DNA from 2 places in the Diaphorobacter sp. LR2014-1 genome. Region 2 is predicted to be linked to the other one. Evidence: riboswitches for the same ligand, from Rfam matches in the RefSeq annotation. Region 2 holds a riboswitch; the other holds the start of a gene.
The links. A riboswitch is a leader RNA that binds a small molecule or an ion and turns the genes downstream of it on or off. The one in region 2 is predicted to bind glycine.

Region 1 (14,529 bases), on a different contig from region 2:
CCAGCGACCTGGCCTCCAAGACGCGCACCGCCAGCAGCCAGTTGGCCCAGGTGCCCGATGCGGCCGCGGGCCTGGTGCTGGAGCGCATGCGGGACCAGTTGGGGGCCACCGACCTCGTGCTGTGGAACGCCGCGGGCCAGCCCGTCGCCGGCACCGGGCAATCGCGCTACATGCTCAACCCCGAGCGCCCGAGCGCGCAGCAGTTCCGCATGGCGCGGCAAGACCGCGTCACCTTCCAGATCGAGGGCCTGGACGACATCACCGACCCGCTGGCCGCGGAGAACGCGCGCGTGCGCGCGCTGGTGCTGGTGGCCAACCCCGGCGTGGGTCTGCTGGCCGAGCCGCGCTTCGTGCAGGCCACCGTGCCCTTGCCCCAGGCGCTGGTCGCCAACGCCATTGCGGTGCAGGAAGCGAACCGCGAATACCAGGAACGCGCGCTGGCGCGCGGCGGGCTGCGGCGCATGTACATCGGCACGCTGACGCTGAGCCTGTTCCTTGCCGTCTTTGGCGCGGTGCTGCTCGCCGTGGTGCTGGGCAACCAGCTTGCGCGGCCCCTGCTGGTGCTGGCCGACGGCGTGCGCGAGGTGGCGGCAGGCAACCTGTCGCCCAAGGCCGCGCTGCAGACCAAGGACGAGCTGGGCGGGCTCACGCGCTCTTTTGCCCTGATGACGCAGCAGCTTGCGGACGCCCGCGGCACGGTCGAGCAAAGCCTGAACGCGCTGGATGCCGCGCGCGGGCACCTGCAGACCATCCTGGACAACCTCACGTCGGGAGTCATCGTGCTGGATGAAAAAGGCATCGTCCAGTCGTCCAACCCTGGTGCGACCCGTGTCCTGCGCGCGCCACTGGCGGCCTATGAAGGACGGCCGCTGGCTGAGGTGCCGGGGCTGGCGGATTTCGCGGCGGCCGTGCAGCGGCACTTCGATACCTTTTTGCTGGATCGTGACCACCACGGTCTGGACCACTGGCAGCAGACCTTTGAGCTGCACGCGGCGGGCGGTGGCGTCACCACGCAAGGCACCAGCCTGGTGGCGCGCGGCGCGCAACTGCCCAACGAGGCGCGGTTGCTGGTGTTCGACGACATCTCCGAAATCGTCTCCGCGCAGCGCGCCCAGGCGTGGGGCGAGGTTGCTCGGCGTTTGGCGCACGAGATCAAGAACCCGCTGACGCCGATCCAGCTCTCGGCCGAGCGTCTGGAGATCAAGCTCTCAGGCAAGCTGCCTGCGGCAGAGCAGGCCGTGCTGACCAAGTCGGTGAAGACCATCGTGGACCAGGTGGATGCGATGAAACGGCTGGTCAATGAATTCCGCGACTACGCGCGCCTGCCGTCTGCGGAACTGCACACGCTGGACCTGAACGCACTGGTTGCCGATGTGCTGCATTTGTATGGCGCCGAGACCGCGCAGGTGCCGGTCGAGGCCGAGTTGGACCCGCGCTGCCCCGCGATCTCCGGCGATGCCCAGCAATTGCGCCAAGTGGTGCACAACCTGCTGCAGAACGCCCAGGACGCGACACAGCAGGCGGCCGAGCAGGGGGGCGTTCCACCGCCGCCCGTGCGCATCAGCACACGCTGGAGTGCATCCGCGAAACGTGTGCGGCTGACGGTGTCGGACTGCGGGCCGGGCTTTCCTCCACACATCCTGCAGCGCGCCTTCGAGCCCTACGTCACGACCAAGCCGCGGGGCACTGGGCTGGGACTGGCCGTCGTCAAAAAAATCGCGGATGAACATCGCGCGCGGATCGATCTGGTCAACCGCGTGGAAGACGGCGTGGTGAAGGGCGCACAAGTGTCGCTATCATTCGCCCCTGAATCGGCGGTGGCGCTCTAACAACACCGCACGTGCAGCAAGGGTGCATTTACACACATGGCAAATATTCTGGTGGTCGACGACGAACTGGGGATCCGGGACCTGTTGTCAGAAATTCTGAACGACGAGGGGCATAGCGTCGACCTTGCCGAGAACGCCACGCAGGCCCGCAACGCGCGCTTGAATGGCAGCTATGACCTGGTACTGCTGGATATCTGGATGCCCGATACCGACGGGGTATCGCTGCTCAAGGAATGGGCCATGGCCGGCACGCTGACCATGCCAGTGATCATGATGAGCGGCCACGCCACCATCGACACGGCCGTGGAAGCCACGCGCATCGGTGCCTTCTCCTTTCTCGAGAAACCCATCACCATGCAGAAGCTGCTCAAGGCAGTGGAGCAGGGCCTGGCACGCAGTACGGCGCAGCCACCAGCAAGCGCTGCCGCGCCGGCCCAGGCCAACACCGCACCTGCACCCGCAACAACCGGTGCCATTGCCAATGGCGCGCCGGCTCCTGCGCCTGTTGTTGCAGTGATGGAGCAGGCGCCCATGTCCCACCAGGGCTTCAATCTCGACCGACCCTTGCGTGAGGCGCGCGACGGTTTTGAGAAAGCCTACTTTGAATTCCATCTCGCCCGCGAAGGCGGCTCGATGACACGCGTCGCCGAAAAAACAGGATTGGAGCGCACACATCTTTACCGCAAGCTGCGCCAGTTGGGGGTGGACCTCGGGCGCAACAAACGCAACGCGTGAATTGGCAAAAATTTTCCAGCTTGGTGTCATGCATCGATTTCTCGGGCTATAATTCAAGGCTCAGGCCCGGTAGCTCAGTTGGTAGAGCAGAGGATTGAAAATCCTTGTGTCGGCGGTTCGATTCCGTCCCAGGCCACCACATACAACGCCCAACCACTCGGTTGGGCGTTTTTGTTTCTGCACTGCCACGCTGCGTGGAACGACGCAGTTGTTGCGTACCCTCATCCTCCAGCGCTGCACAGGACCTCTCCGTGATTCGGGGCCTTGTTTCTTTCGCGGGACGGTAGTCCTTTCTTTGGAAGCCAATACCTGCAGGCACGGGCGCGGGGCGTACAGAAGCCACGAACTCTCCATTCCCCCAAAGATCACGCGCTGCGGGCAGCTCTACGCAGGGCGACACTTCGGGCTGCATGTACGCCCATGTGTCATGAGCGTGTGACGGCTTTGAACTACAGTGACCGGATGCAAGACTTTTCACGCACGCTTTCGCTGACGGGGGCGTCCAACTTCCGTGATCTGGGAGGCTATCCGGGGCTGGATGGACGCACGGTACGCTGGCGCCGGTTGTTCCGCTCCGATCATCTGGCGGCCCTGACACCGCAGGACGCGCAGGTGCTGGCCGGTGTGGGGCTGACCCGCTCGGTGGACTTCCGCGGGCTGGTGGAGAGCGCGGCCCAGTCGTATGCGCTGCCGCAGGTGCGCTATCACGCGCTGCCGATCGAGCCGACCGTCGTGCAGCGCGCCAAGGAACTGGCGGTAGCGGGCCAACAGATCACGGCACCCGTTGCGGTAGGGCTGATGCAGGACACCTACCGCGCCTTTGTTTCCGACAACGCGCAGCAGTTTGCGGGCTTGTTCGAGCAGTTGCTGGCAGAGGATTCCCCCCTGGTCTTTCACTGCACTGCGGGCAAGGACCGCACCGGTTTCGCCGCGGCCCTGATTCTGCTGGCGCTCGGCGTGTCGCGCGAGGTGGTCATGCAGGACTACCTGTTGACTAACGCGCTGTACCGTCGGCCCGCGGGGCTGGTCAGCTCTGCGCCGCAGGAGGTGCTGAACGTGATCTGGCGCGTGCAGGAGGACTTCCTGGAGGCCGCATTGCAAGCCGTTGACCAGGACCACGGCGGCGTGCAGCGTTACCTGGAGCGACGCCTGGGCGTGGACGATGCCGCGCGCAGCCGCCTGGCGCAGCTGTACCTGCAGCCGCTGCCGGAGTGAGGCGCCGCGGCCGTGCGCCCTGGGCCGCTCGGGCATAAAAAAAGCAGCCCGGAGGCTGCTTTTTTTGCGAAACCCGCGCCACGGTGTCAGAGCGTGGCGTCCTTGAGTTTCTTCAGTGCGCGGGTCTTGATCTTGACCGATGCGGGCTTGGCGGGGAACCAGCGCTCTTCGCCGGTGAACGGGTCCTTGCCGAAGCGCTTCTTCTTGGCGGGCACTTGCTGCAGGCCGATCTTGAGCAGGCCGGGCAGCGTGAACTCGCCGGAGCCCTTCTTGTGCACGGAAGCCAGGATGGCCGTCTCCAATGCGGCGAGCACGGCCTTAGCGGCCTTGGGCTCGACACCCGCCTGCGTGGCGAGGTGGGCGATCAGCGCGGTCTTGGTGAAGGCTTCCTTCACGGGCTTGATGGCAGCAGGAGCTGCGGGGGCGGCTGCCTTCTTGGCAGGTGCCGCAGCCTTTTTGGCGGCGGTCTTTTTCACCGGAGCGGTGGTCTTCTTTGCAGTTGCCATGATGTCGGATCGTTGTAAGGTGTATAGAAGCAGGCCAGCCAGGCTGGTGATCGGATTCTAGGCGCTGTCTGTGCGCGTGGGGTGCCCTATTCATGCGGGTTTGCGCGAGAAAACCACGCTATCGCGGGCCTGTGGACGGTACAGGGCACGCACGTGCCGCACGGGTGGCGCGCATGCGGGTAAGCTGTGCAACCATTCCCTGATGCACCAGGAGCAGGCCATGAGCGATAGCACCCCTTTCGGCTTCGGGCGTTTCGTCCCGGGATTTGATTTCCTGCAGAACCTGGCCAAGGGCGCTGCGGCGGGTATGCCCACCATGCCGGGGCTGTCGGGCTGGGTGGCGCCCACGGTGAGTGTGGACGAGCTGGACAAGCGCATCCAGGACCTCAAGGCCGTGCAGTTCTGGCTGGAGCAGAACGCGCGCGCCCTGGCCGCGACCGTGCAGGCGCTGGAGGTGCAGAAGATGACGCTGGCCACGCTGCAGGATATGAACGTGGCGATGGGCGACCTGGCCGCCAGCTTCGGCGCCGCCGCAGGCCAGGACAAGGAGCGGCCCGCCGCACGAGCCGCCGAGCCACCGTCCGCATTCCCGTTCACTTCTCCACCCACACCTGCACCTGCACCTGCACCTGCACCTGCACCTGCACCGGAGGCGCCGTCCCCGGCCAATAACGCCTCGGCGGCGCGCAGCGCGCGAACACCACCGGACGATGAGGCCGCGCCCGAGCAGACCAAGGGGGCGGCCGACCCGATGCAATGGTGGGGTGCGCTGACCAGCCAGTTCCAGCAGATCGCGGCGCATGCCCTGCGGGATGCGGGCACGCACCAGGCGGCCTTCGACGCCACGCGCGAGATGGCCAGCGGCGCACTCAAGACCGCTTCCAGCATGGCGACGCAGATGGCCGCGCAGGGCATGCATGGCATGCGCGCGGCGGCGCAGGCCGCCGGTGCGGCGCCTGCGGCAACGCCCGCCCCTGCCGCCAGGAAGCCTTCCGCAAAGGCGGCCGCCCGGCCGGCGACCCAACCGGGCGGCAAGGCCAACGACAAGGCCAACGACAAGGCACGTCCGGCCGCCAAGCGGACTGCCGCGGCCAGCGCGGGCGCCAAGCGTGCCCCCGCACCATCGCCCACCCAAAAGGCTGCCGCGTCCCGCACGCGGCGGCCGGCAGGTTGAGCTGCGCGGCGGCGCCTGTACCCCATCGCAGGGCTGACACATGAGACTCTTTCCCAATGCACACGCCACCCATCCGCAGTGGCACATGGCCGCGGTGCTGGTGCTGGCGCAACTGCGGGCGCAGATGGCGCTGCCCCAGTACGCCAGTGCACCCACGCTGGGGCTGCTCTACATCACCGACCACTATGCGGACGATGCCGCGGCCCTGCTGGACCTGCTGCGGCGCGAACTGCCGACGGTCACCGACTGGGCAGGCGCGGTCGGCGTGGGCGTGGCGGGCAACAACGTCGAATATTTCGATGAACCTGCGCTCTCGCTGATGCTGTGCGACCTGCCGCGCGCGCACTACCGCGTGTTCTCGGGCGTGGCGCCGCTGGCGCACGGCGATGCGGCCGGGGTGGGCTTTGCGGCCCACACGGCGCTGGTGCATGTGGACGGCCAGACACCCGAACTGGCGGATCTGGTGGCCGAGATGGCGGGCCGCACCAGCAGCGGCTACCTGTTTGGCGGCGTGGTGGCCAGCCGCGGGGCGCAGGTGCAGCTGGCGCTGCCCGCCGGCGGCGAGGGCGACGGCGTGCTGCACGGCGGCCTGTCGGGCGTGGCCTTTGATGCGCAGGTGGAACTGGTCTCGCGCGTCACGCAGGGCTGCCAGCCCATCGGCGCGCAGGCGGCCATCACCGCCGCGCAGGACAACGTGGTGCTGGAGCTGGACGGCGAACCCGCGCTGGACGTGCTGCTGGACACGCTGGGCGTGACGCTGCAGGGCGACGCCCAGGCCGCGCTGCGCGCCGTGCGCGCCACGCTGGCAGGGCTGGAGGACGCGGACGCGCCGCAGCGCCAGCGCACGGGCCACTTTGGCGCCGACACGCGCGTGCGCCACATCGTCGGGCTGGACGCGACGCGCAGCGGCGTGGCGCTGGGTGACCATGTCGAGGTGGGCATGCGCCTGGCCTTCTGCCAGCGCAACGTCGGCGCGGCCCGTGCCGACCTGATGCGCATCTGCGCAGAGATCCGTGAGGAGCTGTCGCCCCAACTCGAAGAGGCGCAGGCGCTGCCCGCCGCAGACAGCGCGCCGCATGCCGAGCCGGCGGGCGGCCGGCGCATTTGCAGTGCGCTGTATGTGAGTTGTTCGGGCCGCGGCGGGCCGCACTTCGGTGGGCCCAGCGCCGAGCTGCAGATCGTGCGCCATGCGCTGGGCGACGTGCCCCTGGCGGGCTTCTTCGCCGGCGGCGAAATCGCCGCGCACCGGCTCTATGGCTACACGGGCGTGCTGACGGTGTTCGTCGCGCCGGACGGGGCTTTATAAGCCTTTTTGGCCTCTAGGGCCTGTTCACACTATTTTTGCCAGTGCGAATGGCGTGAAAACCGCGCCAATCTAGGCGCGTGACGACGCCAAGGCCGGGGCCTTGGCTAGGAGGGCAACGACGAATGGCGCGGTTTTCACTCCGTTCCCTCCGGGTTGCGATCAAAAAGGGCCATTCGCGGCGTTGCCAAGCCTCGCTGGGGTAGCACCCCAGCTTCGTTTGGCGCCTTGCGCCTGGCCCTTTTTGATCGCAACGCATCTGGCAAAAATAGTGTGAGCAGGCCCTAGCGCCCGTCCATCAAGCGCAAGCAGCTATGCAATGCATAGCATCGTGGCGCCCGCTCAAACGCCGATGACGGCGGGGCGGGGCGCCGCAGCAGGGCGCGGCAGGCCGCAGAACGCGAAGTCCAGCTCCGGCTCCAGCCCGCTCACGATGCGCGCGATGGACTTGCCCGAGCCGCAGGCGTGGGTCCAGCCCAGCGTGCCGTGGCCGGTGTTCAGGAACAGGTTGCCGTAGCGCGTCTTGCCGATCAGCGGCACGTTGCTCGGCGTGGCGGGGCGCAGGCCGCTCCAGAACTGCGCCTGGCTCGCATCGCCCGCGCCGGGAAAGAGCTGCTCCACGCGCCGCACGATGGCTTCGCAGCGCACGGCGTTCAGCGCGCGCTCGTAGCCGTTGAGCTCGGCCGTCCCCGCGATGCGCAGCCGGTCGCCCTGCGCGCTGGTGTAGCGAGAGAAGACCAGCTTGTACTCGTCGTCCGTCAGGCTCACCTGGTAGGCGGCGGCCGTGTCGCGCACCGGCAGCGTCACCGAATAGCCCTTGGCCGGGTAGATCGGCAGGCGCAGGCCCAGGGGCTGGGCCAGCAGCGGGCTGAATGCGCCCAACGCCAGCACGTAGGCGTCGCCGCGCACGCGCTCGTAGCCGCCGGCCTCGTTGGTGACCTCCACATGGTCGATGGCGCCGCCCGCCGGGTGCAGCGCGGTGATGTGGCACCCCAGGCGGAACTGCACGCCCGCGGCCTGGGCCACGCCGGCCAGCGCGCGCGTGAACAGGTGGGCGTCGCCGGACTCGTCCTCCGCCGTGTAGGTGGCGCCCGCCAGCTGCGGCCGGACGTGGGCCAGGGCCGGCTCGATGCGCACGGCCTCGTCGGCATCCACCACGCGGCGGTGGCAGCCCAGCGCACGCATCTGCTCGGCGGGCGCCAGCGCGGCGTCGAACTCCTGGGCGCTGGTGTAGAAGTGCAGGATGCCCTGCGTGCGCTGGTCGTACTGCAGGCCCGTGTCGACGCGCAGTTGCTGCAGCGTGCTGCGGCTGTAGCTGCCCAGGCTCACGATCTGCTCGATGTTGTGGCGCGTGCGCGCAGGCGTGCATTCGCGCAGGAATTGCAGGCCCCAGAGCCACTGGCGCATGTCCGCGCGCAGGCGAAACAAGAGCGGCGCATCCTCTTTGCCCAGCCACTGCAGCACCTTGAGCGGCGCGCCGGGGTTGGCCCAGGGCTCGGCGTGGCTGACCGAGATCTGGCCGCCGTTGGCGAAGCTGGTTTCCGCACCGGGCACAGCCTGCCGGTCGATGACGGTGACCTCGTGGCCGAGTTGCTGGAGGAAGTACGCAGAGGTGGTGCCGACGACGCCGGCGCCCAGAACGATCACGCGCATGGTTGACAAGCCTTTTTCAAGGTTTGCGCAGGCAGGGCGCGCGCGAACAGCTATTGAATAAATAGCGAACAGCGGGCGCGACATGGCCTGGCTGCCGCTCCCCCTGTCCTTGGTACCTGAGAGATTCATGCCGCGCGGGACCGTGCGCGGCACTTGCTCCTTCGGTGCGCCACGGCGGGCGTGGCGGCTCTCCAGACGGCTGTGTGGGTGTGCAGTACGGAACCTGAGCGTGTATGGGAGTTTGCGCCTTCGGTGAAACGGCATGCAGCCGTTTGCTCTCCTGCGCCGGCCATCGTAGCGGCGCGGGCGCGGCGTCCCCAGCGGGCTAACCCTCAGACCATGAACACGCTCTCAGGGCGGGGCGCCGGGTGCATGCTCAGGGGTAGACCGCTTCGCCCAGGTTGAGCATGAGGCGGTTGGCCCAGGCGAACAGCGCGGCGGCGTGCACCGTGTCCAGGATTTCCAGGTTGCTCAGGCCCGCAGCGCGCAGCGGCGCGATGTGCTGCGGCCCGAATGCACCGGGCGCGCGCGTGAGCGCGGCGCTGGCCTGCGCCAGGGCGCGTTCGCGGGCGTTGGTGCCGGCGCTGTCGGGGTCGGCGAAGATCTGCGCGATCACGTCGTTGCGCTTGGCCAGCTGCTCGAAGCGCTGCGCATGCACCGACGCGCAGTACACGCAGCCGTTGATGCGCGAGACCACGGTGGTGGCCACCTCGCGCTCGGCGCGCGGCAGGCCGCCAGGCGCGTACATGATGGCGTTGAACGCCTCCGAGCGCTCGGCGAGCACGCGGGGCTGGTGCGCCAGCACGAGGTAGAAGTCCGACGTGCGTGCCTTGGGGTGGCTTGCGTCCAGCACGGCGTTCTGCTCGGCGCTGGCGGTTGCGGGGTCCACCACGGGCAGCCAGGCCTTCCAGTCCAGCGTCTCGCTGGTGTAGCCGGCCAGGCGCAGCGGCTCGCCGGGCGGGGGCAGGTTGGCGGGGTGCACGAAGGGCGCGTCCGGCGTGGTGGGAGCGACCGCCGTGGCTGCGGTGCCCGCGGGGCCGAGGGCGGCCAGCGCCGCCACGCCTGCCACCAACCGCGCCTGGTAGGCCACGAAGCCGATGAGCTGCGCGAGCAGCACCACGTCCGGCGTGGCGAGGCCCGCCTGGGGCAGGGCGAGCAGGGCCGCGCGGTCGGCCGCGGCGGGCTGCGTGGCCAGCAGCTGCGTGAAATGCGTGATGGCTTGCCAGCGCGCATCCGCCAGCGGGGCTGGCAGGCCGGCCAGGCGCGCGCCGTAATGGTCGGCCAGCGTTGCCACGCCGCTGGCGGCCGCCACGGCCTGGGCCACGGACAGGCGCTCGGCCAGCGCCAGGCCCCCGGGCAGTGCGGGCGCGAGCAGCAGGTCTTCGCAGGCCTGGGTGGCGGTGATGGCCTTGGCGCGCTGTTGGCGCGCGGCCTGGGCATGGGGGGCATGGCCCAGGCGGGCGAGTTGGTCGATGGTGTCGGTCATGGCGAAGGCAGGATGCGTTGGGAGGTGTCGGCGGGCGTCCATTCGTCGCCCAGCAGTTCCGGCTCGGCATAGGCCTGCAGCGCGGCGAAGTGGTGCTCCACGTCCTCGCGGTACAGCAGGCCGGCGATGCCGCTGGCCAGGCGCCGTGCGCCGTCGCTGATGGCGGGGATGTCGCCCGACACCGTGCCGTGCGACAGCGCCGCCGGGTAGCAGAAGCAGTGGATGCGGTCCAGGCCGGGGCAGGCGCCGGCGGTTTTCTCGCGGAATTCGAACACCGGGCCGAGGTCGGGCGAGTCGGACAGTTCGCGGTCTTCATCGCCGGCGGGCGGCTGGTAGCGCTCGCCCCAGGTGCGCACATGGCGCGCAAACGGCGCGAATTCGGGCTTTTGTGCCCAGTCGATCACGAAGCCTGTGGCGAGAACCAGGAAGTCGAACGCAAACGTGCCCTGGGCCGTCGCCACGTGCAGCGCGTCGCCCACCTGCGTGACGCCCTGCACCGCGCAACCGAAGTGGAAGAACGCATGGGCGTGCCGCGACACGCGCAGCGTGCTGCCGTGCGGCGGCGGCACCTGCTGCACGTTGATGTAATGGCGGATGCGCCACTTCCATGCGTCGGGCAGGTCGTGATGCCCCTGCGTGAGACCGGGCACGCCCGAGCCCTTGGACTTGTTCACCGTGGGCATCACCGCGCGGCGCGCGATCAGGTCCACGCTGGCGGCGCCGCATTCCAGCGCCGTGCCGGCGCTGTCCATGGCGGACGAGCCCATGCCGATCACGCCCACGCGCTTGCCCTTGAGCGTGGCGTAGTCCAGCACATCGGACGAATGCGCCCACAGGCCGCCCTGTGCGGCGTGGCGCACGCCGTGCATGAAGGCAGGGATCTGCGGGCCGCCCAGGCCGTCGCGGCCCGTGGCCAGCACCACGCGGCGCGCCAGCCAGGTGGCGTGGCCGGCGGGGGCCTGCACGTCCACCGCCACCAGGCCTTCGGCGCGTGGGTGCACGGCGGTGACGGTGTGTTCATTGCGCACGTCGGCCTGCGTCACGCGGCGGTACCAGCGCAGGTAGTCCATCCATTGCAGGCGCGGGATCTTGTCGAGCGCGGCCCAGGCCTCGCGGCCCCACTGGGCCTCGAACCAGGCGCGGAAGGTGAGCGAGGGCACGCCGAGCGCGGGGCCGGTGAGCTCCTTGGGCGAGCGCAGCGTGTCCATGCGCGCCGTGGTGGCCCAGGGGCCCTCGTAGTCGGCGCGCGCGCGGTCCAGCAGCACGGCGGCAATGCCCTGCTGCGCCAGCGCCATGCTGGCCGCCAGGCCCGCCTGGCCGGCGCCGATGATGAGCACGTCGGTGACGGGCTGCCCTTCATGGGTGCGAGGCGGCAGCCATGCGCGGGCGCGCCAGTTGAGGGTGAGCAGGTCGTGCCGCAGGCGGTCTTCGAGGGCGGCCAGGCCGGCCGCCCCCAGGGGAAGCGAAAGTGACATGGAGGGCGTCGAAGAAAGCGTGGAGGGCGAAATCAGTCGATGCTGATTTTGGCGTCCTTCACCACTTGCGCCCACTTCGCGCGGTCCTTGTGGACCGTCTGGCGGAACTGCTCGGGCGTTTCGATGCGCACCGTGTTGCCCTGCGACTCGAAGCGCTGGCGCACGTCGGGCTGCTCCAGCACCTCGCGCAAGGCGGTGTTCAGCTTCTGGACCACGGCTGGGTCGGTGCCCTTGGGCGCGAAGATGCCGAACCAGATCGAGCTATCAAAGCCCTTGGTGCCGGGCAGGCCGCTGGCGCCGATGGGCGGCACCTCCTTCACGGCCGCCACGGGCTTGGCCGTGGTCACCCCCAGCAGGCGCACCTTGCCGGTCTTGTAGTGCGGCAGCACGGTCTGCACCTGGTTCATGATGCAGCAGGTCTCTCCGCGCAGCACCGAGGTGATGGCCTCGGGCCCACCTTTGTAGGGCACGTGCACCATGTTCAGGCCCAGGCGCGCATTCAGCTCGGCAAAGGCCATGTGCGTGCCCGTGCCGTTGCCGGTGGATGCGAAGTTGTACTTGCCCGGGTTGGCGCGCACGGTCTCGACGAACTCCTTGAGGTTCTTGGCGTCGATCACCGCGGGGTTGATGGTGAGCACGTTGGACACGTCGATCAGCGGGGCGACGGGCACGAAGTCGGCCTCCACGTCGAACGGCAGGTTCTTGTAGAGCGCGGCATTGCTGCCGTGCGTGGCGGCCGTGCCGAAGGCCAGGGTGTAGCCGTCGGCCTTGGCCCGGGCCACGTACTCACTGGCGATGTTGCCGGCCGCGCCGGACTTGTAGTCGATCACAACGGGCTGGCCGAGTTTCTGGCCCAGCGGCTCCTGCACCGCGCGCGCCACCACGTCCACGCCCGATCCGGCCGGAAAGCCCATGATCAGCGTGACGGGCTGCTTGGGCCAGTCCGTGGCCTGGGCGAGAGCGGATGTGACGGTCAGCAGCGTGGCCAGGGCGGCGGTGGCGTGGCGCAGGAGGGGCATGGCGAATTTCCTTGTGATGGGTCAGTGCAAGGCGGCGCCCTATCGTGTAGGCGCAGCCGAAACACACCCATTGTGGAGAAATTCACATGCGCACGCGCTATATGCATATGGACGGCCCGTCGCCGTCCCGGGCCATGCTGCGCGCGGACGACCGGCGCTCGGCCGTTCATCTCCGGTAGGGGTTGTCGGGCCGGCGGTCGTGGCGGTTGGGCACGCCGTCGCCATCGCGGTCCCAGCCGCCGCGCACGAAGCGCCATTGGTCACCGCGCTGCACCCAACGCGGCTGGCGGTAATGGTGGCCGTGGCGCACCTGCATCCACTGGCCGGGCACCCACACATGGCGGTGGCCGCGCCATTCCCAGTGGCCCTGCGACCAGACCATGCCGCGGCGCGGCGGGGGCACGCGCTCGTAGCGTGGAGGCGGTGGCGCGTGGTATTGCACCGCATAGGCGGGCGGTGCCGAGTAGTGGGGCGTGCCGGCCTGGATCACGACGGTGGCGTTGGTGGCCGCATGCGCGGCGCCTGCCAATGACAGCAGGGCGACGAGGCTGCCGGCTGCGGCAAGGGTGGTGGTGCGGACCATGGCGTTCTCCTGTGTTGTGGGATGCGGCGCGGGGCGCTGCGGGAGACTCCATGCTGCGGGCCGCATGTCAACGTTTCGGGCGCGTTGTTGCATCCCCGGCAAAGGTTTGTGAGCAGGTGTGACGGCGGCCTTTCGGCGTGCAGCACTCAGGTACTGGTAGGGCTGAAGCCCTTGTCAGAGAAGCGGTACAAGCTCCTTTTTCAATAGTGAGAGAGGCGCGACCAGTGCGCGGCGAGGCGCCGCGGTGCTTGGCGCACCGCCCGCCACGCCACGATTGCTTGCATGTACCGTGGGATTGACCCCTTCGGGGCCGCCCCACAAGATCAAACACCGCACACGGCTTGGAGAACTGGGGGCTTGCATGGACACACCCAACTGGGCCCTGGTGGCCAATGGCTCGATGGCGCGCCTGCTGGAGCTTGACCCTGCGGCAGCCACGCACTGGACGGAAAGGCAATGCCTGACGCATCCGGCCGCCCGCCTGCATGGCAGTGCGGCGGGGCATGAGCCGCCCGGACATTCGATCGCAGGACGCAGCGGTCTGGCGCCGCGCAGCGAGGCCGCCGCGCAGGAGCGGCGCACCTTCGCGCGCGAGGTGGCCCACGCGCTGCGCGAGGCCGTGGGCGCGGCCGAGCGCAGCCGCGTGGCCGTGTTCGCGTCCAACCCCTTCCTGGGCGAGCTGATGGAACAGCTGGATGGTGTCACCCACCAGCGGCTGGTGGCCAGCCATGCACAGGATCTGACGCACCTGAGCTTGCAGGAGTTGGCGCGGCACTTGCAGGCGGAACGCGGCGGCTGACACGGCCCCGGTGTGAGGACCGACCATGCGCGCCATGGTGCTGGACGGACCCGGCCAGCCGCTGCGGCTGGCGGAGTTGCCGTGCCCCCGTTCCGCAGGCAGGCCAGTTGCTGCTGGCGGTGCAAGCCTGCGGCGTGTGCCGCACGGACCTCCACCTGCGTGACGGCGAGTTGCCGGATGCGGTGTGGCCCCTCGTGCCGGGGCATGAGATCGTGGCCCGTGTCGCCGGCCTGGGGCCGGGCGTGCGGGGCTGGCGGCAGGGGCAGCGGGTAGGCGTTCCTTGGCTGGGGTGGACCTGTGGGCACTGCCGGTTCTGCACCAGTGGGCGCGAGAACCTGTGCGTGCAGGCGTGTGGGGGCGACGGATGGTCCAGTGTGGGCACCGCGAAGGGGGAAGTCAATGGCAGGCCGACTGCGTCGGGTTTTGGGTGTTTTAAGGCGCTGGCACCCGTCCATCAAGCGCCATAAGCTATTAATAAAGGAGCATCACGGCCTTGCGGTGCGGCGCATCTGGGCAAAGGCCTCGAACTCCCAGCTGCGCATGGCCAGCAGCAGGGTGTAGCCCTCGCGCTCACGCTCGGGCAGGCGCTGGTCGGCCAGGTGCTGCTGCGCGAAATCCTGCGCCACGCGCTGCAGCCGCTCGGTGAACGCGGGCGCCAGGCTGCGTGCGATGGAGCCGTGCACCAGCAGCACGCCCTCGCCCGGCGCGTCGAAGCCGCCGTTGAAGTAGTCCAGCAGTGCATGGTCGCGGAA
Region 2 (14,529 bases):
GACGAGGACGACGCCAAGGGCGTGGCCGACCTGCGCGCCAAGGGCATGACGGTGATCGACGATCTGGACAAGTCCAAGTTTGTCGCCGCGCTCGCGCCCGTGAACGCGCAGTTCGAGAAAGAGTTCGGCAAGGCCAACCTCGACAAGATCCGCAACTACAAGTGACGCTCACTTTTCAGTAGCTGCTACCGCCCGTGGATCATGCGCCACGGGCGTTTTTATTCATATTTTCGTGAGTGCGCATGAAAACCTTCTTCCTCTCCTGCGAGCGCTGGAGCACCGCCGTCGCCATGTGGGGCGCCTGCGCCATGCTGGCGCTGGCCTCGGCGCTCGGCATGTTCCAGATCCTGATGCGTTTCGTTTTCGAAGAGCCGGCCGAGTGGACCGAGGTGCTGATCCGCTTCAGCCTGATCTGGATGGTGTTTCTGGCGATTCCCATGGCATTCCGGCAGGGCGCCATGGTCAGCGTCGACGTGCTCTACCGCTGGAGCCCGCGCCCGCTGCGGCGCGTGCTGGACTGGGTGGTGTGCCTGGCAGCGCTGGCGCTCATCGCCGTGATCATCTGGTGGGGGTGGGATTACGCGCGCCGCGGCGGCGTGCAGTCGATGGCAGGGCTGGAGTCGGTTTCCATGTTCTGGGCCTATCTGGCCATGCCCGTGGGTGGGCTGTTCAGCATCCTCGGCATCGTGGGCAATCTGATCGACCCGCAGCGCCATGAACTGGAGACTGCCCAATGAGCGCCGCGCAGAGCCGCCTCAAGCAAGCGAGCGGCCTCCTCGGGGGGCGGCGGGTACATGAAATGACGCGCGTGGGGGCCCTATGACCACGGTCATGATCTCCACCATGGTGCTGTGCTTCGCGCTCACCATCTCCGTGGCCGTCTCCATCGGGCTGGCCTCCATCCTGGGCATCCAGGTGGCGAACGCCAACATGCTGATCTCCGTGAAGGAGATGTTCGCCTCCATCAACAAGTTTCCGCTCGCAGCCATTCCGTTCTTCATCCTGGCGGGCAACCTCATGGAGACCGGCGGCATCTCGCGACGGCTCGTGGAGTTTGCCAAGAGCATCGTGGGCGGCGTGCAGGGTGGCTTGCCCATGACCTGCGTGCTCACCTGCATGATCTTCGCGGCCGTCTCAGGGTCATCGGTGGCGACCACGTTCGCCATCGGCGCCATCCTGATTCCCGCGCTCATCAAGCACGGTTATCCCACCAGCTACGCGGCCGCGCTGCAGGCCACCAGTGCCGAGCTGGGTGTGATCATCCCGCCGTCGATCCCCATGATCCTGTACGGCGTGGCGGCCGAGGTATCGATCGGCGAGCTGTTCATCGCCGGCTTCGGCCCCGGCATCCTGATCAGCGGTGCGCTGATGCTGTTCGTCTGGGTGTATTGCAAGTACAAGGGCTGGGGCAAGCATGACGGCGACGGGCGCATGCCCTTCGGCCGCGCGCTGCTGCAGGCGGGCTGGGCACTGCTGATGCCAGTCATCATCCTGGGCGGCATCTACGGCGGCGTGTTCACGCCCACCGAGGCCTCTGCCGTGGCCGTGTTCTACGCGCTGGTGGTGGGCATGCTGATCTACCGCGAGATCCGCGTCGCGGACCTGTTCGCCATCCTACGCAAGTCGGCCATCTCGTCGGCGGTGATCATGTTCATCATTGCCAATGCGGGCCTGTTTGCCTTCCTCATCACGCGCGCTGGCGTGCCGGACGCCATCGGCCGCTGGCTGCAGGAGGTGCTGCAGTCGCCCGCGCTGTTCCTGCTGGGCGTGAATGCCGCGCTGTTCGTGATCGGCATGTTCATCGAGACCAGCGCCGCCATCATCGTGCTGGCGCCGATCCTGGCGCCGGTGGCCCAGCACTTCGGCGTGGACCCGGTGCACTTCGGGCTGATCATGGTGGTGAACCTGGCGCTCGGCATGATCACGCCACCCTTCGGCGTGAACCTGTTCGCGGCGTGCACGGTGGCGCGCATCTCTCTGGATCGCATCGTCGCCCACCTGCTGCCGTTCGTGGGCGTGGTCCTGCTGTGCCTCCTGGTCATCACCTACGTGCCATCGCTTTCATTGGCCCTGCGTGATCTCGTGTACGCAAAATAGATAGAATCCGTCCCGTCAGGAGAGAGTCCGCGCCCCTCAGGGCCGGGCCGCCGAAGGCGCAGGCAGCAGCCGAACGCTCAGGCAAAAGGACTGGCGACACGCCCGCAGGGATGCGGGTGTTTCCCTTGCTGGAGAGAGGCCGCAGCAGCATGCGGCCCACCGAAGGAGCAAGCCCCGTGACATGCCATGCAGGCGGGGTGAATCTCTCAGGTAAAGCGGACAGCGGGGCAAATCGGCGATCGAGAGATCGCTCCACCATTTGCCTTCGCCCATTGCCATGTCCGCCATGTCCGACCTGCTCACCACTCCCCTCAACGCCCTGCACATCGAACTGGGCGCCCGCATGGTGCCCTTCGCCGGCTACTCCATGCCCGTGCAATACCCCATGGGCCTGATGGCCGAGCACCACCACACGCGCACGGCGGCCGGCCTGTTTGATGTGTCGCACATGGGGCAGCTCAAGCTGGTCGGCCCTGACGCCGCTGCCGCGTTCGAGACGCTGATGCCCGTGGACGTGGTCGACCTGCCCGTGGGCAAGCAGCGCTACGGCCTGCTCCTCAATGACGAGGGCGGCATCATCGACGACCTCATGTTCTTCCGCATGGCGCAGGACGAGCTCTTCGTGATCGTCAACGGCGCCTGCAAGGTGGGCGACATTGCCCACATCCAGGCGCGCATCGGCCAACGCTGCCAGGTGATTCCCATGCCCGACCAGGCCCTGCTCGCGCTGCAGGGCCCACAGGCGGCTGCGGTGCTCGCGCGTCTGGCACCAGGCGTGGACAAACTGGTGTTCATGACCGGCGGGCATTTCGACATCGCCGGGGCGCAGTGCTTCGTGACGCGCAGCGGCTACACCGGAGAGGACGGCTTCGAGATCTCGGTGCCCGCCACGCAGGCCGAGGCCCTGGCGCGCACGCTGCTGGCCCAGCCCGAGGTCAAGCCCATCGGCCTGGGCGCACGCAACTCGCTGCGTTTGGAAGCCGGCTTGTGCCTGTATGGCAACGACATCGACACCACCACCACCCCGCCCGAAGCCGGCCTGAACTGGGCCATCCAGAAGGTGCGCCGTACAGGCGGCGCGCGCGCTGGCGGTTTTCCCGGTGCCGACAAGGTGCTGGCCCAGATCGACAGCCCGGCCACCCTCACGCGCAAGCGCGTGGCCCTGGTGGCGCTGGAGCGCGTGCCCGTGCGTGAGCACACCGAGTTGCAAAACGAGTCGGGCGAGCGCATCGGCGAAGTCACCAGCGGCCTGCTGGCCCCCACTGCCGACAAGCCCATCGCCCTGGCCTACGTAATGCCCGCCCATGCCGCCCCCGGCACCCGTGTGAACGCCATGGTGCGCGGCAAGGCCGTGCCCATGGAAGTGGCTGCCACGCCCTTTGTTCCCACACGCTACTACCGCGGCTGAATTCACCACGGCGAACTGCCACCGCGCCCAGGTCAGCCCGGCTACAGTGCGGGCTGACCACTCTCAAACCTTTTCCTTCCACCTCTTCTTCCCGGAGCCCCTCATGAGCATCCAGTTTTCCAAAGACCATGAATGGATCAACGCAGCCGACCCGGCCGCGGCCGTCGTCGGCATCACCGTCCACGCGCAGGATGCGTTGGGCGATGTGGTGTTCGTGGACCTGCCCGCGGTGGGCACCACCTTTGCCCAGGGCGACGTGGCCGGTGTGGTCGAGTCCGTCAAGGCCGCTGCCGATGTCTACATGCCCGTGTCCGGCGAAATCGTCGAGGTCAACGAGGCCTTGCGCGCCGACCCGTCCCTGGCCAACTCCGACCCGCTGGGCGCCGGCTGGTTCTTCAAGGTCAAGCTCAGCGACGCCGGCCAGCTCGCCGGCCTGATGGACGAAACGGCCTATACCGCCTTCGCCCAGAACGCCTGATGCACCCGCGGCGCCGTGCACACGGCGCCGCCGCACCGCCCCATCGCTCTTGAGACTGGTCCCTCGCCATGCAGATGCCCTCCCCCCTGCCCCTGGCGGCGCTCGAAAACGCCGCTGAATTCCTGCCCCGCCACATTGGCATCGACGCCGCCGACGAAGCACACATGCTGTCGGTGATCGGCGAGGCTTCGCGCCGCGCGCTCATTGATTCCATCGTGCCGCGCTCCATCGCGCGCCAGCGCCCCATGGACCTGCCCGCGCCGGCCACCGAGGCCGCAGCGCTGGCTGAACTCCAGGCCATTGCGTCGAAGAACCGCATCCTCAAGAGCTTCATCGGCCAGGGCTACTACGGCACGCACACGCCGGGCGTCATCCTGCGCAACGTGCTGGAAAACCCTGCCTGGTACACGGCCTACACGCCCTACCAGGCCGAGATCTCCCAGGGCCGCATGGAGGCGCTGCTCAACTTCCAGACCATGGTGTGCGACCTCACGGCCATGCCCATCGCCAACGCCTCCATGCTCGACGAGGCCACCGCTGCCGCCGAGGCCATGACGCTGGCCAAGCGCTCGGTCAAGTCCAAGAGCGACGTCTTCATCGTGGCCGGCGATGCGCACCCGCAGACCATCGAAGTCATCCAGACCCGCGCCGCCCCCATCGGCATCACCGTGGTGGTGGCCAATTCCCAGGAGGAATGGCAGGCGGCCCTGGCCGGCGACTTCTTCGCCGCCCTCATCCAGTACCCTGCCAGCAGCGGCTGGGTGCAGGACTGGCAGGCCGACGTGGACGCCATCCACGCCAAACAGGCCGCCGCCATCTTCGTTACCGACCTGCTGGCGCTCACGCTGCTCAAGGCCCCCGGCGAGTGGGACGCCGACATCGTGGTGGGCTCCACCCAGCGCTTTGGCATGCCCATGGGCGCCGGCGGACCGCACGCCGCCTTCATGGCCTGCCGCGACGAATTCAAGCGCAGCCTGCCCGGCCGCCTGGTGGGCGTGAGCGTGGACGTGCACGGCAAGCCCGCCTACCGCCTGGCGCTGCAAACGCGCGAGCAGCACATCCGCCGCGAGAAGGCCACGAGCAACATCTGCACGGCCCAGGTGCTGCCGGCCGTGATCGCCAGCATGTACGCCGTGTACCACGGCCCCGAGGGCCTCACGCGCATCGCCCGCCGCGTGGCGCGCTTCACCGCCATCCTGAGCCGCGGCCTGGCGCAGCTGGGGTTCACCAGCCGCCACCATGGCTCGGCCTTCGACACACTCAGCCTGCACACCAAGGATGCTACGGATTCAATAGCTGCTCGCGCAGTCCAGATGGGCGCAAACCTGCGAAAAGCCTGGAATGACTACCTGTGCATCTCGCTGGACGAGACCACCACCCGCGCCGATATCGAGCTGCTGTGGAAGATCTTTGCGCGGGACGGCCAGCAACTGCCCACCATCGAGGCGATGGACGCCGCCGGCGCACCGGCGCTGTTCCCCGACACCCTGGCGCGCACCAGCCGCTTCTTGGCGCACCCGGTGTTCAACACCCACCATTCCGAAACCGGCATGCTGCGCTACATCCGCCAGCTGTCCGACAAGGACCTGGCGCTGGACCGCACCATGATCCCGCTGGGCTCGTGCACCATGAAGCTCAACGCCACCAGCGAGATGATCCCCATCACCTGGCCCGAGTTCGCCCAAGTGCACCCGTTCGCCCCGGCCGACCAGCTCGAAGGCTACCGCCTGCTCGACGAGCAACTGCGCGCCTGGCTGTGCCAGGCCACGGGCTACGCCGGCATCAGCCTGCAGCCCAACGCAGGCAGCCAGGGCGAATACGCCGGCCTGCTGGCCATCAAGGCCTACCACGCGGCGCAGGGGCACGCCCACCGCAACATCTGCCTGATCCCCAGCAGCGCGCACGGCACCAACCCCGCCAGCGCCCAAATGGTGGGCATGCAGGTCGTGGTGACCAAGTGCGACGAGAACGGCAACGTGGACATGGCGGACCTGCAGGCCCAATGCGAGAAGCACAGCGCCAACCTCGCCTGCGTGATGATCACCTACCCCAGCACGCATGGCGTGTTCGAGACCCAGGTGAAGGCCTTGTGCGAGCTGGTGCATCGCCACGGCGGGCGCGTGTATGTGGACGGCGCCAACATGAACGCCCTGGTCGGCGTGGCCGCGCCGGGCGAGTTCGGCGGCGACGTGAGCCACCTGAACCTGCACAAGACCTTCTGCATCCCCCACGGCGGCGGCGGCCCCGGCGTGGGCCCGGTGTGCGTGGTGGAGGACCTCGTGCCCTACCTGCCCGGCCACGCCACGGGCGGCATTGCTTCCAAAACAGGAGCTGTCAGCGCAGCTCCCTTGGGCAATGCAGCCGTTTTACCCATCAGCTGGATGTACATCCGCATGATGGGCGCCGACGGTCTGCAGGCCGCGACCGAGACAGCGATCTTGAGCGCCAACTACATCAGCGCGCGCCTGAAGGACCACTATCCCACGCTGTACGCTTCCGCCAACGGCCATGTGGCCCACGAGTGCATCCTGGACCTGCGCCAGTTGAAGGACACCAGCGGCGTGATGGCCGAGGACGTGGCCAAACGCCTGATCGACTACGGCTTTCACGCACCCACGCTGTCGTTCCCTGTGCCCAACACGCTGATGGTGGAGCCCACCGAGAGCGAGACGCTGTTCGAGCTGGACCGCTTCATCGACGCGATGATCGCCATCCGGCGCGAGATCCGCCAGATCGAGGCCGGCACCTGGCCGCAGGACGACAACCCCCTCAAGAACGCGCCCCACACGGCCGAGTGCCTGCTGGTAGCCGACTGGCAGCACCCCTACCCGCGCGATGCGGCAGCCTATCCCGTTGCCGCCCTGCGGCAGAACAAGTACTGGAGCCCCGTGGGCCGTGTGGACAACGTCTACGGCGATCGCAACCTGTTCTGCAGCTGTGTTCCGGTGAGCGAACTGGGCTGACGGCCTTCTCCGCTCAGGCATTCACAAAGGCCCTACCATCGGGCCTTTGTTGCTTCTGAACGTTTGACCCATGCGCCCCCTTTTCGCACTGCTCGCATCGCTCACCCTCGCCTCCGCAGCCCAGGCGCAGGCCCCTGCCGTCACCACCGGCAGCGGCCTGGTCTATGAGTCGCTCAAGGACGGCAGCGGTGAATCACCCAAGGCCACCGACACCGTCAAGGTGCACTACCGCGGCACCTTCCCCGACGGCAAGGAGTTCGACAGCTCCTACAAGCGCGGCGAGCCGACCGAGTTCCCGCTGAACCGCGTCATCCCCTGCTGGACCGAAGGCGTACAGCGCATGAAGCCGGGCGGTAAGGCCAAGCTGACCTGCCCGCCGGCGATTGCGTATGGCGCGCGCGGCGCGGGCGGCGTGATTCCGCCCAACGCCACGCTGAATTTCGAGATCGAGCTGCTGTCGGTGCGCCGCTGAACGAGGCAGCGGCACCGGCCTGTGGGGCACCAGGCAGACGCGTACACTGGCAGGCCTGCGGATTGCCCGATTCCCATGAGCCGCCCCGACCTGTCCCTGCTGTTTCCCGCCGCGGAGCCTGCCTCGTCCCCCCCTGAGCAGCCGGAGCGCCGCGGCCCTCAACGGGCCAGCGGCGACGTGGCCGAGCTGATTGCGCAGCTGCGCGCCTCACAGGCCGAGCTGGAGGCGCAGAACCAGGTGCTGCGCTACAGCCAGGCCGCGGCCGAAAGCGCTTCCGAGCGATTCGAGGCCCTGTTTTCCAGCGTGCCGCTGTCGCTCATGGTGGTGGACGAGCATGACATGGTGGTCCAGGCCAACTCCATGGCACAGCGCTCGTTCCAACCGCGCGAGACGGACCGCCCCCTGACGGCACTGATGCCCTTCGTGAGCGACAGCCACGCGCCGCGTGTGCGCGAGGCCTTCGACCAGGCGCGGGCCGTGGGCACGGCCGAGGCCACGGAGGTTGTGTTCCACATCAGCGAGGGCCGCCATATCACTGGCGACCTGCACATCGCGCGCATCGAGTCGCGCTCCGAGCAGGACGCGCCGCTCACGCAGTTTCTGTGCGCCGTGATCGACCAGGGGCCGCTGCTGGCCGAACGCCAGGCCCTGCAGCGCAGCGCACAGGAGCTGCAGGAGCGCAACGTGCAACTGCACACCAGCGAGCGCCGGCTGGAAGCGGTGATCAACTCCGCGCTCGACGCGATCATCTGCGTGGACCAGCACGAGCGCATCACCGTGTTCAATCCCACGGCAGCGATGCTGTTCCAGTGCGCCACCAGCGACGCGCTGGGCAGCCCGTTGAGCCGTTTTCTGCCCGAGGCCCAGCAGGTGCTGGCGTTCGCGCAACTGACCACGCAGGCGGCGCTGGGGGAGATGACGGCGCTCACGGCATCGGGCCGCGAGCTGGCGGTGGAGATCAGCGTGTCGTTCGAGCGCCATGCGGAAGGCGAGACCACCACCGTGTTTGCCCGCGACCTCACGGCCCGCAAGCGCGAAGAAGCCCGCCGCAACGCGCTGGAGGGACAACTGCGCGAGTCGCACAAGATGCAGGCCGTCGGCACCATGGCCGGCGGCATCGCGCACGACTTCAACAACATCCTGCATGCGATCCTGGGCAACGTGGAGCTGGCCAAAGCCGATTGCCCGCCCGGCACGCCGATGTACGAAAGCCTGCTGGAGATCGACAAGGCCGGCCGGCGCGCCCGCGACCTGGTGCGCCAGATCCTCACCTTCAGCCGCAACGAGCCGCCCAAGCGTGCCGCCGTCACCCTGGCAGAGGTGGTGCACGACACCGAACGGCTGCTGAGGGTCACGCTGCCCCCTGAGATCGAGCTGACCGTGCATGTCCCCCCCGACCTGCCCCCCGTATTGGCGGATGCCACGCAGGTGGAGCAAGCGGTGCTGAACCTGTGCACCAACGCCGTGCACGCCATCGGCAGCCGCCGTGGCCGCATTCGCGTGGATGCTGCGCTGATCCAGCCCGACCAGCGCATGCGCGAAAGCCTGGGCCTGAGCGCGGGCGACTACGTGGCCGTGCGCGTGCATGACAACGGCCCGGGCATGGACGCCGCCACCCAGTCGCGCATCTTCGAACCCTTCTTCACCACCAAGCCCGTGGGCCAGGGCACCGGCCTGGGACTGGCGGTGGTGCACGGCGTGATGCGCACCCACGGTGGTGGCGTGGACGTGCACAGCGCACCCGGCGAGGGCAGCCGCTTCACGCTGTACTTTCCCGTGGCGTCGTACTCCATGGTCGCCGCCCTGCCGGAAGTTCCCGCGCCGGTCGCGCCCGCCAGCCCGCCCGCGGTGGCGCCGGCAACAGACCGTCTGCTGCACGTGATGTACGTGGACGACGACCAGGCGCTGGTCTTTCTGGTGCAGCGCCTGCTGCGCCGCCGCGGCTACGAGGTCAGCGGTTTCACCGACCCGCACCAAGCCACAGACGCCCTGCAGGCCCACCCCGAGCGCTACGACCTGCTGGTGACGGACTACAACATGCCGGGCTACTCGGGCCTGGATCTCGTGCGCGCGGCCCGCACCATCCGCAGCGACCTGCCAGTGGCCCTGGCCTCCGGCTATGTGACGGCGGAAATCGAACAGGCCGCGCTGGCCGAAGGCGCACGCGCGCTGATCCACAAGCCCGATGACGTGGAAGAGCTGTGCGCGACCGTGGACCGGCTGGCCCATGGCGGTTGAGTTGACAGCGCCGCAGGCCGTACAGACGGCGGGGGCGCATGCACCTTTGCAGGGTATGCCGGCCAGCCCATCAGAGGGCGTCCGCAGCGTGCACGTGGACGACACGCTGCTGGTGCTGGACAAGCCCTCGGGATTGCTGTGCGTGCCCGGACGGGGCCCCGACAAGCAGGATGCCTTGAGTACGCGTGCCCAGGCGCTGTGGCCCGACGCGCTCATCGTGCACCGGCTGGACCAGCCCACGTCGGGACTTGTGCTCATGGCGCGGGGCGCCGCGATGCAGCGGGCCCTCAGCCACAGCTTCGCCCAGCGGCTGGTGCACAAGCGCTACCGCGCCGTGGTGGCGGGCCGCATGCCGCCGCCCGACCCTGCGCACGCGGACGGCTGGGGCGAGATCGCGCTGCCCATCGCGGCGGACTGGGAACGCCGCCCGCTGCGCGTGGTGGATGCCACGCACGGCCAGCCCAGCCTCACGCGTTGGCGCGTGCTGGCGCACGACGCCGCCCGCGACACCACCTCCGTGGAGCTGGAACCCGTCACCGGTCGCACGCACCAGCTGCGCGTGCACCTGGCGGCACTGGGCCACCCCATCCTGGGCGACCAGCTCTATGCCGATGCGTCGGTACAAGCCCGCGCACCGCGCCTGTTGCTGCACGCCTGCGTGCTGGAGTTCGCGCACCCGCTGCAGGGTGGCTGGTGCGCGTTTGCCTCGGCACCGCCGTTTTGATCGCCGCGTGCGTGGCCGTTACCATGCCCGCATGACGCAACACCTCTACATCCTCACCGGCGGCTCGCGCGGCATGGGCCTGGCCATGGCACACCAGTTGCTGAAACCCGGCAACACGCTGATCAGCCTGGCGCGCAGCACCTCTGCGCCGTTGTCCACGGCCGTGCCGCAGGGCGCGACGCTGGAGCAATGGAGCGTGGACCTGGCCCAGCCTGCGCAGGCCGCTCAACGCCTGCGCGAATGGCTGGCCACGCAGCCTGCCAGCCGGTACGCCAGCGCCACGCTGATCAACAACGCCGGCGTGATCCCGCGCATCGCACCGCTGTCGGCATGCGCCAGCCCGCAGGACATGGCCGAGCTGTCCAACGCGCTGCGCGTGGGTCTGGAGGCGCCGATGCTGCTGACGGCCGCCTTCCTGGGCGCGACCGAAGGCTGGGCTGCACCGCCCCACTCCGTGGTGCGCAAGGTACTGAACATCTCTTCGGGGCTGGGGCGTCGCGCCATGGCGTCCCAGTCGGGCTACTGCGCGGCCAAGGCCGGCATGGACCATTTCACGCGGTGCCTGGCGCTGGACGAAGCCGCCAAGCACCACGGCGCCAAGGTATGCTCGCTGGCTCCCGGTGTGATCGACACCGACATGCAGATCCAGCTGCGCGGCGCCAACCCGGCCGACTTTCCGGATGTGCAGAACTTCGCCGCCCTCAAGACGGGCGGCATGCTCACCTCGCCAGACGCCGCGGCTGCCCGCGTGCTCGCCTGGCTGCAGCGTACAGACTTCGGCGCCAACCCCGTGGCCGACGTGCGCGAGGCCTGATGCCGTGCCCCGGCGCAGTGCAACCATTACTATGCATTTTGTAGCTGCTAGCGCTTATCCAATAAGCGCTAGAGCCTGATTTCATTTAAAACCATTACAGGAGAAAACCATGTCCCGTGACGTCGTCGTAGTCAGTGCCGTGCGCACCGCCATTGGCACCTTTGGCGGTAGCCTGAAGGACGTTCCGCCCACCGAGCTGGGCGCGCTCGTGGTGCGCGCGTCGCTGGCTCGCGCGCAAGTGGACGGCAAGGACGTCGGCCATGTGGTGTTTGGCCACGTGGTGAACACCGAGCCCAAGGACATGTACCTCTCGCGCGTGGCGGCCATCCAGGGCGGCTGCGCCGAGGGCACGCCCGCGTTCAACGTGAACCGCCTGTGCGGCTCGGGCTTGCAGGCCATCGTGTCGGCCGCACAGACCATCCAGCTGGGCGATGCCGACGTGGCCATCGGCGGCGGCGCGGAGGTGATGAGCCGCGCACCCTACGCGAGCCTTGCAAGCCGCTGGGGCGCGCGCATGGGCGACTTCAAGATGATCGACATGATGATCGGCGCCCTGCACGACCCCTTCCACAACATCCACATGGGCGTGACGGCCGAGAACATCGCCGCCAAGTGGGGCATCACGCGCGAAGACCAGGACCGCCTGGCCGTGGAGAGCCACAACCGTGCCGAGCGTGCCACGGCAGCGGGCTACTTCAAGGACCAGATCGTCCCGGTCACCCTCAAGAGCAAGAAGGGCGAGGTGCAATACGCCACCGACGAGCACTTCCGCGCCGGCGCAACGCTGGACGACATGGCCAAGCTCAAGCCCGTGTTTGCGAAAGACAACGGCACGGTGACGGCAGGCAATGCCTCGGGCATCAACGATGCGGCTGCCGCTGTGGTGCTGATGGATGCCAAGGCAGCGCAGGCCCGCGGCGCAAAGCCTTTGGCGCGCTTGGTGGCCTACGCCCATGCGGGCGTGGACCCGAAGTACATGGGCATCGGCCCCGTGCCCGCGACGCAGTTGGCGCTCAAGAAGGCAGGCCTCACGGTCAACGACCTGGACGTGATCGAGGCCAACGAGGCCTTTGCCGCGCAGGCCTGCGCCGTCACGCGCGACCTGGGCCTGGACCCGGCCAAGGTCAACCCCAACGGGTCGGGCATTTCGCTGGGCCATCCCATCGGCGCCACCGGTGCGCTGATCACCGTGAAGGCACTGCACGAACTGCAGCGCATCCAGGGCCGGTACGCGCTGGTGACCATGTGCATCGGCGGTGGGCAAGGCATCGCGGCCATTTTCGAGCGCCTCTGAGACGCCTCGCCCCGCCCCGCCATCGCCGATGGCGATGGCATGCGCGCGCTTCGGCACCGTGCGGCCCACGATGGCTGGGCCATCATCCAGGCGGGCGCGCGCCAGATGATGCGCCATGTTCCATACCAGGTTCTCCAGGAGACTTTTTCCCCATGCTTCGTCGACATATCCTTTCTCTTGCCACCCTCGCCTGTGCCTTGGGCGCTGTGCCCGCCCATGCCCAGACCAGTGCACCCGCTGCCGGCGCCTATCCCGCCAAGCCCATCCGTTTGATCGTGCTCTTCCCGCCCGGCGGCGGCACCGACATCCTGGCCCGCCTGGTCGCCGCCAAGCTGACGGAAGCCAACAAATGGACCGTGGTGGCCGACAACAAGCCGGGGGCTGGCGGCACCATCGGCATTACCGAGGCGGTGAAGGCCGCTCCCACAGGCTATGACATCGTCATGGGCCAGAAGGACAACCTGGTCATCGGCCCCTGGCTGTACAAGAACCTGCCGTGGGACCCCACCAAGGACCTGACGGCCGTGGCCCACGTGGCGTACACGCCCGTGGTCATCGCCACGAGTGTCAACTCCAAGTACAAATCTTTGGCCGACGTGGTGGCGGCCGCCAAGGCCGCGCCGGGCACCGTCACTTATGGCTCGCCCGGCAACGGCACCTCCATTCACCTGGCGGGCGACCTGTTCGAGAAAGCTGCCGGCATCAAGCTGAGCCACGTGCCCTACAAAGGCTCCAACCCGGCACTCATGGATGCTTTGGCCGGCAATGTGGAACTGCTGGTTTCGTCGCTGCCCTCGGCCATGGGTCAGATCAAGGCGGGCAAGCTGCGCCCGTTGGCGGTCACCTCGGCCAAGCGCAGTTCGTCGCTGCCCGACGTGCCCACGGTGGCCGAGTCCGGCTTCAAGGGCTTTGACGTGAGCACCTGGTACGGCGTGCTGGCGCCGGCAGGCACGCCGCCAGCCGTGGTGAACACGCTCAACGCGGAAGTCAACAAGCTGCTCGCCACCGCGGACATGAAGGCTGCCATCCAAGCGCAAGGCGCAGAGCCGCAGGCCATGTCGCCGGAACAGTTCTCGACCCTGCTCAAGAACGAATACGTGCAGTGGAAGGGTATCGTGGAAGCCTCGGGTGCACGGATTGAATAACCCGTGCTCGCAGCGCCCCGTTCCGTGACCGGGGCGCGAAAAGACAACGGCTCGCGTTGCGAGCCGTTTTCATGTGTGGCGACGTACGCCCCGGGTCAATCCCGCACGACCAGCACCGGCACGTGGGCCACGCCCAGCACGCGCTGTGTGACGCTGCCCAACACCAATTTTTCCAGCCCGCGGCGACCGTGTGATCCCATCACGATGAGGTCCGCGCCCGTGCTCTCGACGGCGCGCTGGATGCCGTCGTGGATCGCATGCCCCTCGCCTACCATGGTGTTGACGTTGGCGACCCCTGCCTGGGTGACAGCGGCCTTGGCGGCGTCCAGGGCCGTGTTTGCCTCGGCCGTCGCGGCACTGAGGTATTGGGCCTGGCCGTAGGCGAAATCGGCGCCCACCCCCGTGAAGGGATAAGGGTCGATCACGTACAGCGCCGTCACGGCGCTGCCGAAGGTCTTGGCCAGCGCTGCCGCCTTGGCCACGGCCTTCATGGACGTCTCAGAGCCATCGACGGGAATCAGAATGTGCTTGAACATGGAACCTCCTTTTGGTTAGGGTGGCAGGCCTGGAAGGCCCGCAACAACAACGAGTGTGATGCGTACGCGGCCTTCAAGGCTTGATTCGCATCAATTATTGGGACGCATCCCCTTGAAAGCCACCGCCCCGGCAGGTAACCACCAGGGTATCGCGCCAGCCGCCATCTTCGGTGGGCTGGATGGGTGTGGTTTCATGGATCATGCGCGCATCGTCCAGCAGCATGACGGACCAGGGCTCGCTCAAGGTAAACCGCTGTCCATTCGGGCCCGTGGCTTCGAAGATGCGGGTCTCTCCACCCTTGATGCCTTGGCGGCTTACCAGGAACACCGCCACCAGGTCCACGCCGTCGCGGTGCGCGC

Region 1: another riboswitch for glycine. It lies ahead of BV908_RS10525 (D-amino acid dehydrogenase); the one in region 2 lies ahead of gcvT (glycine cleavage system aminomethyltransferase GcvT).

What each region holds. Positions count from the first base shown of each region.
Region 1 covers NZ_MTBE01000011.1:62,130-76,658, reverse strand. The annotation lists gene BV908_RS10560 (ATP-binding protein) at 1-1,829, shown strand, start outside; gene BV908_RS10555 (response regulator) at 1,866-2,564, shown strand; tRNA gene BV908_RS10550 (tRNA-Phe) at 2,628-2,703, shown strand; gene BV908_RS10545 (tyrosine-protein phosphatase) at 3,027-3,779, shown strand; gene BV908_RS10540 (HU family DNA-binding protein) at 3,866-4,285, opposite strand; gene BV908_RS10535 (PhaM family polyhydroxyalkanoate granule multifunctional regulatory protein) at 4,506-5,459, shown strand; gene BV908_RS10530 (FIST N-terminal domain-containing protein) at 5,500-6,765, shown strand; gene BV908_RS10525 (D-amino acid dehydrogenase) at 7,105-8,415, opposite strand; glycine riboswitch at 8,509-8,620, opposite strand; gene BV908_RS10520 (peroxidase-related enzyme) at 8,792-9,901, opposite strand; gene BV908_RS10515 (NAD(P)/FAD-dependent oxidoreductase) at 9,898-11,376, opposite strand; gene BV908_RS10510 (tripartite tricarboxylate transporter substrate binding protein) at 11,409-12,395, opposite strand; gene BV908_RS10505 (YXWGXW repeat-containing protein) at 12,562-12,978, opposite strand; gene BV908_RS10500 (host attachment protein) at 13,340-13,777, shown strand; partial or broken gene BV908_RS10495 (alcohol dehydrogenase catalytic domain-containing protein) at 13,803-14,118, shown strand; gene BV908_RS10490 (helix-turn-helix transcriptional regulator) at 14,263-14,529, opposite strand, start outside.
Region 2 covers NZ_MTBE01000043.1:2,749-17,277, reverse strand. The annotation lists gene BV908_RS19585 (TRAP transporter substrate-binding protein) at 1-165, shown strand, start outside; gene BV908_RS19580 (TRAP transporter small permease) at 243-737, shown strand; gene BV908_RS19575 (TRAP transporter large permease) at 820-2,097, shown strand; glycine riboswitch at 2,104-2,196, shown strand; glycine riboswitch at 2,216-2,330, shown strand; gene gcvT (glycine cleavage system aminomethyltransferase GcvT) at 2,375-3,505, shown strand; gene gcvH (glycine cleavage system protein GcvH) at 3,609-3,983, shown strand; gene gcvP (aminomethyl-transferring glycine dehydrogenase) at 4,052-6,946, shown strand; gene BV908_RS19555 (FKBP-type peptidyl-prolyl cis-trans isomerase) at 7,017-7,418, shown strand; gene BV908_RS19550 (ATP-binding protein) at 7,494-9,656, shown strand; gene BV908_RS19545 (RluA family pseudouridine synthase) at 9,712-10,380, shown strand; gene BV908_RS19540 (SDR family NAD(P)-dependent oxidoreductase) at 10,412-11,194, shown strand; gene bktB (beta-ketothiolase BktB) at 11,304-12,488, shown strand; gene BV908_RS19530 (tripartite tricarboxylate transporter substrate binding protein) at 12,641-13,633, shown strand; gene BV908_RS19525 (universal stress protein) at 13,729-14,169, opposite strand; gene BV908_RS19520 (2OG-Fe dioxygenase family protein) at 14,264-14,529, opposite strand, start outside.